Regions from separate parts of the Micrococcus sp. FDAARGOS_333 genome, predicted to be linked through region 1. Evidence: riboswitches for the same ligand, from Rfam matches in the RefSeq annotation. Region 1 holds a riboswitch; the other holds the start of a gene.
The links. Region 1 has a riboswitch for thiamine pyrophosphate ahead of CEQ11_RS11895 (thiamine ABC transporter substrate binding subunit). Riboswitches for the same ligand answer to the same signal wherever they lie in the genome.

Region 1 (5,810 bases):
CCTGACCGCCGGAGAGGTTCTGCACGGGGCGGTCGCCGAAGGCGGCGAGGTCCACCAGCTCCAGCATCTGCGCCACCCGGTCCTGGCGTGCGGCCCGCGGCACCTTCGCGGACTCCAGGCCGTAGGCCACGTTCCGTGCCACCGAGCGGTGCGGGAACAGCTGGCCGTCCTGGAAGACCATGCCCACCCCGCGCCGGTGGGTGGGCACGCCGGTGACGTCCTGGCCGTCCAGCAGGATCCGCCCGGCACTGACGCGCTCCAGGCCGGCGATGCCGCGCAGCAGAGTGGACTTGCCGGAGCCCGAGGCGCCCAGCAGCGCCACGATCTCGCCCGGGGCCAGCGTCAGGTCCACCCCGGACACCGGCGCGGTGCCGTCCGGGTAGGAGACCGTCACGTCCTCCAGCGTCAGGGCCGCACCGTGCTCCATGCCCATGCCCATGCCCACGCCCATGCCCATGCCCATGCCCACGCCCATGCTCACCATGCTCCTCCCGTCCCGGCGGCGCCGCGCGGGCGCAGCCTCTCGCACACCACCATCACGGTGGCGGTGACCAGGGCCAGCACCACCGCACCGGCCAGGGCCATCCCGTAGTTCTCCGCCCCCGGACGGCCCAGCAGCTTCACCACCACGATCGGCAGTGTCTGGTAGTCCGGGCTCGCCAGGAAGCTGGTGGCCCCGAACTCGCCCAGGGACACCGCGAACGCGAAGCCCGCGGCCAGGCCCACTGCCCGCAGCAGCACCGGCCCGTCCACCGTGAGCAGCACTCGCCAGGGGCCGGCGCCGAGCGTGCCGGCGGCCTCGCGCAGCCGATGGTCCACCGCGCCGAGCACCGGCACGAGCGTGCGCACCACCAGCGGCAGCGCCACCACGGCCTGGGCCAGCGGCACCAGCGCCCCGGACTGGGCGAGCTCCCGGAACTCCAGCTGCAGGGACACCACGAATCCGAAGCCCACCGTCACCGCGGAGACGCCCAGCGGCAGCATCACCGCGCCGTCCAGCCAGCGCTGGGCCCGCCGTGCCGCGGCGGAGTGGAACGGGCGGGTCAGTAGCAGGGCCAGCGGAATGCCGGCCAGCAGGGTGAACACGGTGGCGTCCCCGGCGATCTTCACCGAGTGCTCCAGCGCCTGCAGCACCGTGGTGCCGCCGGCGAACCCGGCGCCCGAGCTCTCCGCGAGCAGCCGGTAGTTCCGCAGCCCCCAGCCCTCGCTCGAGTGGAACGAGCGGACCAGCAGCGAACCCAGCGGCAGCAGGATCAGCGTGGCCGCCAGGGCGGTGACCAGCGCCGGCGCCCAGTCACGCCGTCCCAGCGGCACCGCGTACGCGTCCCGGATGCGCAGCGCACGCACGGTCCTGGCGGAGGCGGCGGAGGACAGCCCGATGGCCGCCAGCACCACCAGCAGCTGCAGCACGGAGAACACGGCGGCCACCCGCAGGTCCAGGTAGACCGAGGTCTGCACCCAGATCTCCGTCTCCAGGGTGCCCACCCCGGGGCGGCCGAGCGTCTGGACGATCCCGAACGCCGAGCAGCAGAACAGGAACACCAGCGAGCCCGCCGAGGCGATCGCCGGGCCCAGCTGCGGCAGCGTGACCGTGCGGAACACCCGCCACGGGGACGCCCCGAGCGAGGCCGCCGCCTCCGCCTGCCGCGGGTCCAGCACGGACCACAGCCCGCCGACCTGGCGGACCACCACGGAGACGTTGAAGAACACCATGGCCAGCACCACCGCCGTGGTGGTCTGGTCCAGGCCGAGGAACCCGAGCGGCCCGCCCGGGGCCAGCAGGGCGCGGAAGGCCACGCCCACCACCACGGTGGGCAGCACGAACGGCACCGTCACCACGGCACGCAGCGCGTCCCTGCCCGGGAACGTGCGCCGGTAGAGCACAAAGGCCGCCGGCAGGCCCACGGCCAGGGAGAGGGCCGCACCGGCCGCCGCCATGCCCAGGGTGTGGCCGAGGATCCGCCAGGTGCGCTCGCGGCCGAGGACCTCGCCGAAGGCGGTGAGGTCCAGGGCGCCGTCCGCGGTGACGCCCCGCAGGAACATCGCGCCGACCGGCCACAGGAAGAAGACCGCGAGGAAGGTCAGCGGCAGGACGGCGGCCAGCAGCCACCAGGCGCCCAGCCCGTCGCCGGACGGCCGGGCGCGCGGCCGCCGCTGAAGGACGGACGGCAGGCTCACGTGCTCAACGGTCCTCGCGCAGGGCGGTGAAGTCCTTCAGCCACTGCTCGCGGTGCTCGGCCACGGCCTTCGGGTCCGGGGTGATGGGGTCCTCCGCCATCTGCGCGTTCTCCGCCCACTCCTCGGGCAGCTCGACGGACTCGTCGATCGGGTACATGTACATGGACTCCGGGAACGCCTCCTGGAACTCCTCGGACAGCATGAACTCGATGAACGCCTGGGCGCCCTCCGGGTTCTGCGCGCCCTCGACCACACCGGCGAACTCGGTCTGCGGGGTGCAGGTGCCCTCCACGTTGCCGGTGGTCGGCGCGTAGGCGGGGGAGGAGGAGTAGGAGAGCACGAGCGGGAAGTCGCCCTCGCCGTCACCGCCGGAGAAGTCGGTGTAGTAGGCGTCGGACCAGGAGGAGGCCACCTTGGTGCCGCCGTCCAGGGCCTTCGTCCACCAGTCCTGCCAGCCGTCCTCGCCCTCGGCCTCCACGGTGGCGGCCAGGAAGGCCAGGCCGGGGGAGGAGGTGACCGGGTCGGTGACCACGAGCAGCTCGGCGTACTCCGGCTTCGTGAGGTCGTCGAGTCCCTGCGGCTCGTCCATGCCCTTGTCCTCGAACCACTCGTGGTCCACGTTGACGCAGACCTGGCCCTGGTCGATCGGGATCATCTTGCCCTCCACCACGCGGTCCTTCGCCGACTCCGGCAGGCCCTCCGGCGTCACATCCGCCAGGACGCCGCCGTCCACGAGGGTGTGGGTGGAGTGGTCCTCCACGCCGTAGACGCCGTCCACGGTGGGGGAGTCCTTCGCCAGCAGCAGCTGGTTGACCACGGTGCCGGCGTCGCCGGGGGCGGTGGTCTTCAGCTCGTAGCCGGTCTCCTCGGTGAACTTCTCCAGCAGCTCCTTCGGGGGCTCGAAGGAGTCGTGGGTCATGATGGTGACCGTCTTCTTCGGGGCGTCCGAGCCCTGCTCCTCGGAGGATCCCCCGCCGGTCTGGTCCGCCACGGAGCAGGCGGACAGGGCCAGGACGGCCAGGGCGGACAGGCCGAAGGCGGCCGTGCGGGAACGGGCAGTGGTGTGGGACATCGTCTGTCTCGGCCTCCTGTGGTGCGGAGGGGCCCGGACGCCCACACCCGGACGGGGCGCGGAGCATCCGGGTTGAGAGGTTCTCGACTTCCTCCGCCGGTGCGAGCCGGAGCAGGTTCGAGGGTCTGCGCATCGGGCGCACTCTCAGCGCCCCGTGCGGGCGCTCCCCTGTCGATGTGCGCCCCACCCTACCGGCACCGGCGGTGCGGCGGGAAATGCCGGTCACGGGCCGTCGTCGGGAAGGAGACCGGGCGCGGTGCGCCCGTCATCCTGAGGCACGACGACGGCTCCCTCGCCTGGCGCGTCTGCCTCGCCCCGTACACTGCCTGACGTGAACGAGGCCACTTTCAGCGCGCGCGACGACGCGGCGCACGACCACCGCGTGCCGGGCGCATCCCACCCGGCGGGCGACCGTGCGCGTCGGCAGAGGATCCGATCCATCGAGTCCGAGTGGAACACCTCCCGCCCCCACCGGCTCTGGCCGCGGATGCTGGTGCTGGTGCTCATCGCCGCCGGCCTGGTCATCACGGTGGAGTTCGTGCAGGGCCTGTCCCAGATCATCGCCCCGGTCTTCCTCGGCCTGAACTTCGTGGTGGTGGTCTACCCGGTGCAGGCGTGGCTGACCCGCCGCGGCCTCCACCCGGTGTTCGGGGCCACCGTGTCCGTGCTGCTGGTGGCGGCGGTGTTCTGCGCGTTCGTGGGCCTGCTGTTCTGGTCCATCCTCGAGCTCGTGGACGCCCTGCCGCAGTACACCGGCGAGGTGCAGGCGCTGGTCGTGGACGTCAGCGACCAGCTGATCGCGTGGGGCCTGTCTCCGGAGGCCGTCCAGCAGCAGGTGAACGGGATCGACTGGAAAGACGTCTCCGGCGCCGCGGTGTCCACGCTGACCGCCATCGCCACGAACACGTGGGCCGTGTTCGGCCTGCTGCTGACCGTGGTGATGTCCATGTTCTTCCTGGCCATGGACTCCATGGGCGTCGAGCGCCGCGTGCACCTGCTCAACACCGCCCGGGACGAACTCGGTGACGCGCTGATCGCCTTCGCTCAGGGCGTGCGCCGCTACTGGTTGGTGACCACCGTGTTCGGCCTCATCGTGGCCATCCTGGACGTGGTGGCCCTCGTGATCATCGGCGTCCCGCTGGCCCTGGTGTGGGGTGTGTTCAGCTTCCTCACCAACTACATCCCGAACATCGGCTTCGTGATCGGCCTGATCCCGCCGGCCCTGCTCGGCCTGGTGGAGGGCGGCTGGCCGGCCTTCTTCGCCGTGGTCATCAGCTACTCCGTGCTGAACTTCGTGCTGCAGTCCATCATCCAGCCGAAGGTCGCCGGAGACGCCGTGGGCGTCATCCCCACCGTCTCCTTCATCTCCCTGCTCTTCTGGGCCTGGGTCCTGGGCCCGCTCGGCGCGATCCTCGCCCTGCCCGCCACCCTCCTGGTCAAGGCGATCCTCATCGACGCGGACCCGCACGCCAGGTGGCTCAACGTGTTCATCGCCGCGGACCTGAAGGGCATGGAGCGGTTCCACCTGCCGAAGCTGCTGCAGCGGCGGCAGAAGGAGCAGAAGGCGAAGGACAAGGCCGTGGCGGAGGCCGCGGAGAAGGAGCGCGTGGCCGCCACCGGCGGTGCCGAGGGGCAGGCGCCGCACCCGGAGAAGGAGCGGATGGCCGCGCAGGCGGAGGAGCACCGCATGGACGCGCAGAAGGACTGGATGGCCGCCGAGCAGGAGGCCGTGGCCTCCTCGCCCGACACCCCCGTGCAGCCGGTCGCCGAGGCTGTGGCTCCCGCCGAGACCGACGCCGCCACCCACGCCGATCTGCGCCGGGGCACCGAGCTCGAGGACCACGTCGTCCGGGACGTGGACGACGACCCCGGTGCCCGCAAAGGCTGAACCGCTCCGTGCACGCTGAACGGAACCGGGCGGAGAGCCAGAAGCCTGCGGTCCCTCGAACGGAGCCTCGTCGGGAGGGCGCCCGGCGGAAGGGTGCCGGCCGGGAGGATGCTCGGCAGTCCGGTGCCGGTGCCGCCGGGCGGCGCCGCGGTGGGGGACTGCTGTTCGTCCTGGTCAGCATCATGGCGGCCGGGCCGCTGTTCAACTACGGCGTCTCCGCCTCCTCGGCCCTGGTGCTCGAGCGCCTGGGCATCGACGACGGCCTGCTCGGCACCATCGTCTCAGTCGTGTTCGTCTCGGCCGCCGTCACCTCGCTCTGGCTCGGCCGCCTGGCAGACCGGCTGTCCGTCCGCGCCCAGGTGGCGATCGTCTACGGCGGCTCCGCCCTGGCCCTCGTGGTGGCCGCCTTCGCCCAGCAGTACGCCCTGCTCCTCGTGGCCGCCGCCCTCGTGGGCCCGACCCAGGCGATCGCCAACCCGACCACCAACCGCATCATCCTGGCCGAGGCCCCACCGGGGCGGAAGACCAGCTGGATCGGTGTGAAGCAGTCCGGCGTGCAGGCCTCCCAGCTGTTCGCCGGACTGTTCTTCCCGGCCGTGGCCCTGGCCTTCGGCTGGACCGGTGCCGCCCTTGGCGCGGCCTGCGTGGCGCTGCTGCTGTGGGTCATCGCCG
Region 2 (5,810 bases), 1.3 Mb from region 1:
GAGGGTCTCGTCGTGGAACTCCTCGGCCAGCTGCGGATCCAGGGAAAGGCCGAACTGGTCGCGCCAGCGGAACTCGAAGCGGGCCTTGGACAGGGCGTCGTCCCGGTCCCGGGCGCCGGGGTGGCCCTTGGCCACGTCCGCGGCGTGCGCGGCGATCTTGTAGGTGATCACGCCGGTCTTCACGTCGTCCCGGTTCGGCAGGCCCAGGTGCTCCTTCGGTGTGACGTAGCAGAGCATCGCGGTGCCGTAGCGGGCGATCTCGGTGGCGCCGATGGCGGAGGTGATGTGGTCGTACGCCGGGGCGATGTCCGTGACGAGGGGGCCGAGCGTGTAGAACGGGGCCCCGTGGCAGAGCTCCTGCTGCCGCTCCACGTTCTCCCGCACCAGGTGCAGCGGGATGTGGCCTGGACCCTCCACCATCACCTGCACGTCGTGCGCCCAGGCCCGCTCCGTCAGCTCGGCGAGCGTATCGAGTTCGGCGAACTGGGCGGCGTCGTTGGCATCCGCCACGGAGCCCGGCCGCAGGCCGTCGCCCAGGGAGAAGGCGACGTCATAGCGGGCGAAGATCTCGCAGAGTTCGTCGAAGTGCGTGTAGAGGAAGTTCTCCTCGTGGTGGCCCAGGCACCAGCCGGCCATGATCGAGCCGCCGCGGGAGACGATGCCGGTCACGCGGTCCGCGGAGAGCGGCACGTGGCGCAGCAGCACGCCGGCGTGGACGGTCATGTAGTCCACGCCCTGTTCGCACTGCTCGATCACGGTGTCCCGGAAGATCTCCCAGGTCAGGGCCTGGTGGTCGCCGCCGACCTTCTCGAGGGCCTGGTAGATCGGGACGGTGCCGATGGGCACGGGCGAGTTGCGCAGGATCCACTCGCGGGTGGTGTGGATGTCGTCCCCGGTGGACAGGTCCATCACGGTGTCCGCGCCCCAGCGGGTGGCCCACTGCAGCTTGGAGACCTCCTCGGCGATCGAGCTGGTGACCGCCGAGTTGCCGATGTTCGCGTTGACCTTCACGGCGAACGCCTTGCCGATGATCATCGGCTCGGACTCCGGGTGGTTCACGTTCGCCGGGATGATGGCCCGGCCGGCCGCGACCTCGGAGCGCACGAGCTCCACATCCACGCCCTCGCGCAGGGCGACGTAGCGCATCTCCGGGGTGATCTCGCCGCGGCGGGCGTAGTGCATCTGGGTGACGCGCGTGCCCTCCTTGGCGCGCAGAGGGGCCCGGCGGGCGCCCCGCCACTCCTGGGTGGACGCGCCGCGGCGGACGGCCGAGCGGCCGTCGTCGAGCAGGTCGCGCTCACGTCCGGTGTACTCCTCCACGTCACCGCGAGCCCGGATCCAGTCCGCGCGCTGCGGGGGCAGGCCCTGCTCCGGGTCGCAGCCCGGGCCCATCGTGCGGTAGACCCGCAGGGGCTCGTTCGGGGTGCCGTCCGGGGAATCGTCCTGGGTGATCTCGGTGACGGGGACGCGGATGCCGTGCTCGGCGTCCTCGAGGTGGGCGAGACGGTGGGTGCGGTAGTTCTCGGGCGCGGACATGCGCCATCACTCTCCTTCTTCCTTCGCCGGCATGATCCGGACAGGTTCAGACGGTTGTCAGGCGGCGTCAGCCTGATCTCAGTCCCGTGCCGTGGGACTCCCGTGGGGGTGCCCTGGACACTACCACAGTCTGTGGCGCGCGTCTCATCCAACCGGCTAGGGTGCGTGGCGACGACGAAGGGAGACAGGCAGATGACGGAGGAGAGGGGCGCCCTCACAGCGGCCGCAGCGCGCGCACGGGCCGTGCCGCGGGTGCTGAGCATCGCCGGATCGGACAGCGGCGGCGGCGCCGGGATCCAGGCGGACGTGAAGACGATCGCCGCCTGGGGCGGGTACGGGATGACCGTGGTGACGGCCGTGACGGCGCAGAACACACAGGGGGTGCAGGCGGTGCACCCGCTGCCGCTGGAGGCGGTGCAGGACCAGCTGGACGCGGTCGGGGCGGACATCGCGGTGGATGCAGTGAAGGTCGGCATGCTCGGCTCGCCGGCGGTGATGGAGGTGGTCTCCGCGTGGCTGGAGGGCTGCGCGGCCCCGGTGGTGCTGGATCCGGTGATGGTCGCCAGCAGCGGGGACAGCCTCACCGCCGCGGACGCCGCCGCGTGGGAACGTCTCCTGGGCGCTGCCGACCTGGTGACACCGAACCTGCCGGAGCTGGAGGTTCTGACGGAGCGGACGCTCCCGGACTGGGAGGGCGCGCTGGCGGCCGCCGGAGAGCTGGCGGCACGGCACGCGGTGACCGTGCTGGTCAAGGGCGGCCATCTGGACCCGGACGAGTATCCGGACGGCGTGCCGGACGCCCTGGTCGCGGCGGAGGAGGAGGCCGTCGTCGTGACGGGGTCCTGGCAGCGCGTGCGGTCCACGCACGGGACCGGCTGCACCCTGGCCTCCGCGCTGGCCACACTCGCCGGCGCCGGGCTCGGCTGGGAGGAGGCGCTGCGGCAGGCCAAGCCGTGGCTGGCCGAGGCGATGCGCCGCGGTGAGGCGCTCGCGGTCGGCCAGGCGGAGCTGCCCGGCTGGCACGGTCCGGTGGACCACGGATGGCGGGAGCGCGAGCAATCGGCCCCGTCACGTACCTGGTGAGAACACGCGCCTGTCACCGCGCTCACGGGGCTGACACGGGCCAGTACTCGCCAGTTCGTGGGACAGCACGAGGTGCCCGGGCGCGCCACCGCCTGAGAACGAGAGGAGCCGGGTCCTCGCATCGCTGCGTGGACCCGGCTCGACGTCGGTGAGTGCCCCCGGCAGGAATCGAACCTGCGGCCTTTGGTACCGGAAACCAACGCTCTATCCCCTGAGCTACGGAGGCGGGGGTCGGCGCGCGTCACCAGGACGCGGCGGACTCGACAACACTACACCATCGCCTGGCGCAGCGCCCGTGCCGCAGCCTCCGGGTCCTCGGCCTGGGTGATCGCGCGGACCACCACGATCCGCTCGGCCCCGGCCGCGCGCACCTGGGGCACCTGTGGCACATCGATGCCGCCGATGGCGAAGAACGGAGACGGCTTCCCGCCGCCGGCGGCGATCTCCGCGCTCCGGGTCGCGGCGTACTGCGGCAGGCGAAGCCCCGCGGCGGGGCGGCCGGGCTTGGTGGGGGTCTCCCAGATCGGACCGGTGCAGAAGTAGTCCAGCCCCCCGTCGGCCAGGGCGGCGTCCACCTGCTCCGGGGTGTGACAGGACCGGCCCAACACCACGTCCGGGCCGAGCACGGCACGGGCCTGCTGCGTGGTCAGGTCCGTCTGACCCACATGGAAGACATCCACGCCAGCCAGCAGCGCCACGTCCGCGCGGTCATTGGCGGCCACCAGGACGCTGTGGGCCTCGGCGGCCTCGCGCACCAGGGCCAGCGCCTGCAGCTCCACCGCCACGGGCACCTGTTTGTCCCGCACCTGCAGGATGTCCACCCCGCCGGCGAACACCGCGCGGCAGAACGTGGAGAAGCGGTCCTTCTCCAGTCCGCCTCCGGCGTCCAGGAAACGAGCCAGATCCGTGCACAGGTACAGGCGGGCGTCGGCGAGGCGGTCACGCAGCGCGGCGGGATCGGTATGGGACATGCCACCACTGTGGCAGACTGGGTGCCGTTCCATGGGAGCCCGGGCCGAGACCGCCGGGCTGAGAGGGCCACACGGCCGGGACCGCCCCACCGGGCTTCCCGCGGCAGGCCGACCATCTGACTCGATGCGGATCATGCCGCCGTGGGGAGGAGACCGAGGGGATGCGTGTCCTCGTCGCCGGTGCCGGGATCATCGGCCTGACCACCGCCGTGGGCCTGCGTGCCGCCGGGCACGCCGTCCAGCTCGTGGCCCCCGAACTCTCCGCTGTCCTCGCCGGGCCGGCTCCGGACCCATCCCGGCTGAGAGTCGCCGGGGCCACACATGCCGCCGCCGGAATGCTCGCCCCGGTGGCTGAGACCCAGCACGGCCAGGACGCGCTCGGCCCGCTGCTGCGCCGGGCTTGGGCCGGCTGGCCGGCACTGATCGAGCTGCTCACCGCCGCCGGCGCGGGCTCCACCGGGCATCGCACCGAGGGCTCCTGGATCGTGGCCGCGGACGCCGCAGACCGGGACGCCTGGGCCCACCTGCTCGCCCGCACCGGTCCCGACGACGGCCGCCTCACCCCCCTCACGGCCCGCGCCCTCCGCTCGGCCTCACCCGCCCTCGCCCCGGGACTCGCCGGCGGCTGGGACGCTCCGGACGACCACCAGGTGGACCCGCGGGCGCTCGCCGCGACCCTGCTGCGTGCCCTGCTCCGCCCCGCATGCGACGTCCTGCCCGCGCCGTCGGCCCGACTCACCGCCGGACAGGTGACCGAGGCGGTGCAGGAGGAGGAGCACGTGCGAGTCCGGATCCGGCCGGCCGGTGACGGCGGGGTGCAGGGTGACGCGCCAGGCGAGTCCGTCCCCACGGCCGATGCCGGCCGGCGCCCCGAGGCGGTCGGCGAGGCGGAGGCCACGGCCGACGTCGCGGTCCTGGCCGCCGGGCTCGGCCACGGTCAGATCGCAGGGGACCCCGCCGCGACCCCGCTGCCACTGCGCCCGGTCCACGGGGACGTGCTGCGTCTGCGTGTGCCGGCCGACCAGCTGCTGCCGGGCGAGGACCACCTGTTCGACCGCACCGTCCGCGGGCTCGTCCACGGCCGGCAGGTGTACCTCGTGCCACGGACGGACGGCACGCTGGTGGTCGGCGCCACCGCCCGGGAGGACCGGCTGGCCGGCACCCGTGCCGGCGGCGTGCTGGACCTGCTGCAGGACGCCTGCACCCTGGTGCCCGCCCTGCGGGACTGCGAGCTGCACCAGGTGCACACGGCCGCGCGCCCCGGCACCCCGGACGACCGCCCCTGCCTCGGCGCCCTCCCGCACGCCCCGCGGATCGTGGTGTCCACCGGCTACCACCGCCACGGCATCCTGCTGGCCCCCTGGGCCGCCGAGGCCGGGTGCGCGCTCGCCGAGCACGCCGGGGGTGTCCTGCCGCAGATCGATCCGGCTCTGGCCGCCACCCTGGCCGCCGCGGACCCCGCCCGGTTCGACGGCACCGCGGCCCACGCCCCGACCACCTGTCAGTCCGACGCAAGGAGCGCACACGCATGAGCACCCTGACGCTGACCCTCAACGGGAAGTCCGCTGAGGTCCCCGCCGGCACCACGTTGCGGCAGCTCGTGGCCGAGACCATCGGCCGCGAGGTCGCCGCTGACGGCACCGCGGCCGACGGCGGCCGCCTCGGCGTGGCCGTGGCCGTGGACCGCCACGTGGTGCCGCGCTCGGCCTGGGACGCCACGGTGCCGCGGGACGGTGCGGCCGTGGACCTCGTCACCGCTGTCCAGGGAGGCTGAGCGTGGACACCGCTGCGGATACCGTCGTGCCGGACGGGAGCGGGTGGAACACCGCCGTGCCGCCCCTGCGGATCGGCGGGTACGAGCTCGCCTCCCGCCTGATCATGGGCACCGGCGGCATCACGGACCTCGCCGCTCTGGAACATGCGCTGGTGGCCTCCGGCACCACGCTCACCACGGTCGCCCTGCGCCGCTGGGCCACGGACACCCGCGCCTCCATGGTCCAGCTGCTGGACCGCCTCGGCATCGACGTGCTGCCCAACACCGCCGGCTGCCACACCGCCCGGGACGCCGTGCTCACCGCGCAGCTGGGCCGGGAAGCCCTGGAGACGGACCTGGTGAAGGTGGAGGTCATCGCGGACGAGCACACCCTGCTGCCGGACGTGGTGGAGACCCTCGAGGCCACCGAGCGGCTGGCCGCAGACGGCTTCACCGTGCTCGCCTAC

Region 2: another riboswitch for thiamine pyrophosphate. It lies ahead of thiC (phosphomethylpyrimidine synthase ThiC); the one in region 1 lies ahead of CEQ11_RS11895 (thiamine ABC transporter substrate binding subunit).

The regions. Positions count from the first base shown of each region.
Region 1 covers NZ_NJFJ02000001.1:2,667,909-2,673,718, reverse strand. The annotation lists gene CEQ11_RS11905 (ABC transporter ATP-binding protein) at 1-475, opposite strand, end outside; gene CEQ11_RS11900 (iron ABC transporter permease) at 478-2,172, opposite strand; gene CEQ11_RS11895 (thiamine ABC transporter substrate binding subunit) at 2,183-3,250, opposite strand; TPP riboswitch at 3,322-3,430, opposite strand; gene CEQ11_RS11890 (AI-2E family transporter) at 3,582-5,138, shown strand; gene CEQ11_RS11885 (MFS transporter) at 5,321-5,810, shown strand, end outside.
Region 2 covers NZ_NJFJ02000001.1:1,370,920-1,376,729, forward strand. The annotation lists gene thiC (phosphomethylpyrimidine synthase ThiC) at 1-1,536, opposite strand, end outside; TPP riboswitch at 1,538-1,650, opposite strand; gene thiD (bifunctional hydroxymethylpyrimidine kinase/phosphomethylpyrimidine kinase) at 1,729-2,619, shown strand; tRNA gene CEQ11_RS06150 (tRNA-Arg) at 2,773-2,845, opposite strand; gene thiE (thiamine phosphate synthase) at 2,889-3,590, opposite strand; gene CEQ11_RS06160 (FAD-dependent oxidoreductase) at 3,752-5,122, shown strand; gene thiS (sulfur carrier protein ThiS) at 5,119-5,364, shown strand; gene CEQ11_RS06170 (thiazole synthase) at 5,367-5,810, shown strand, end outside.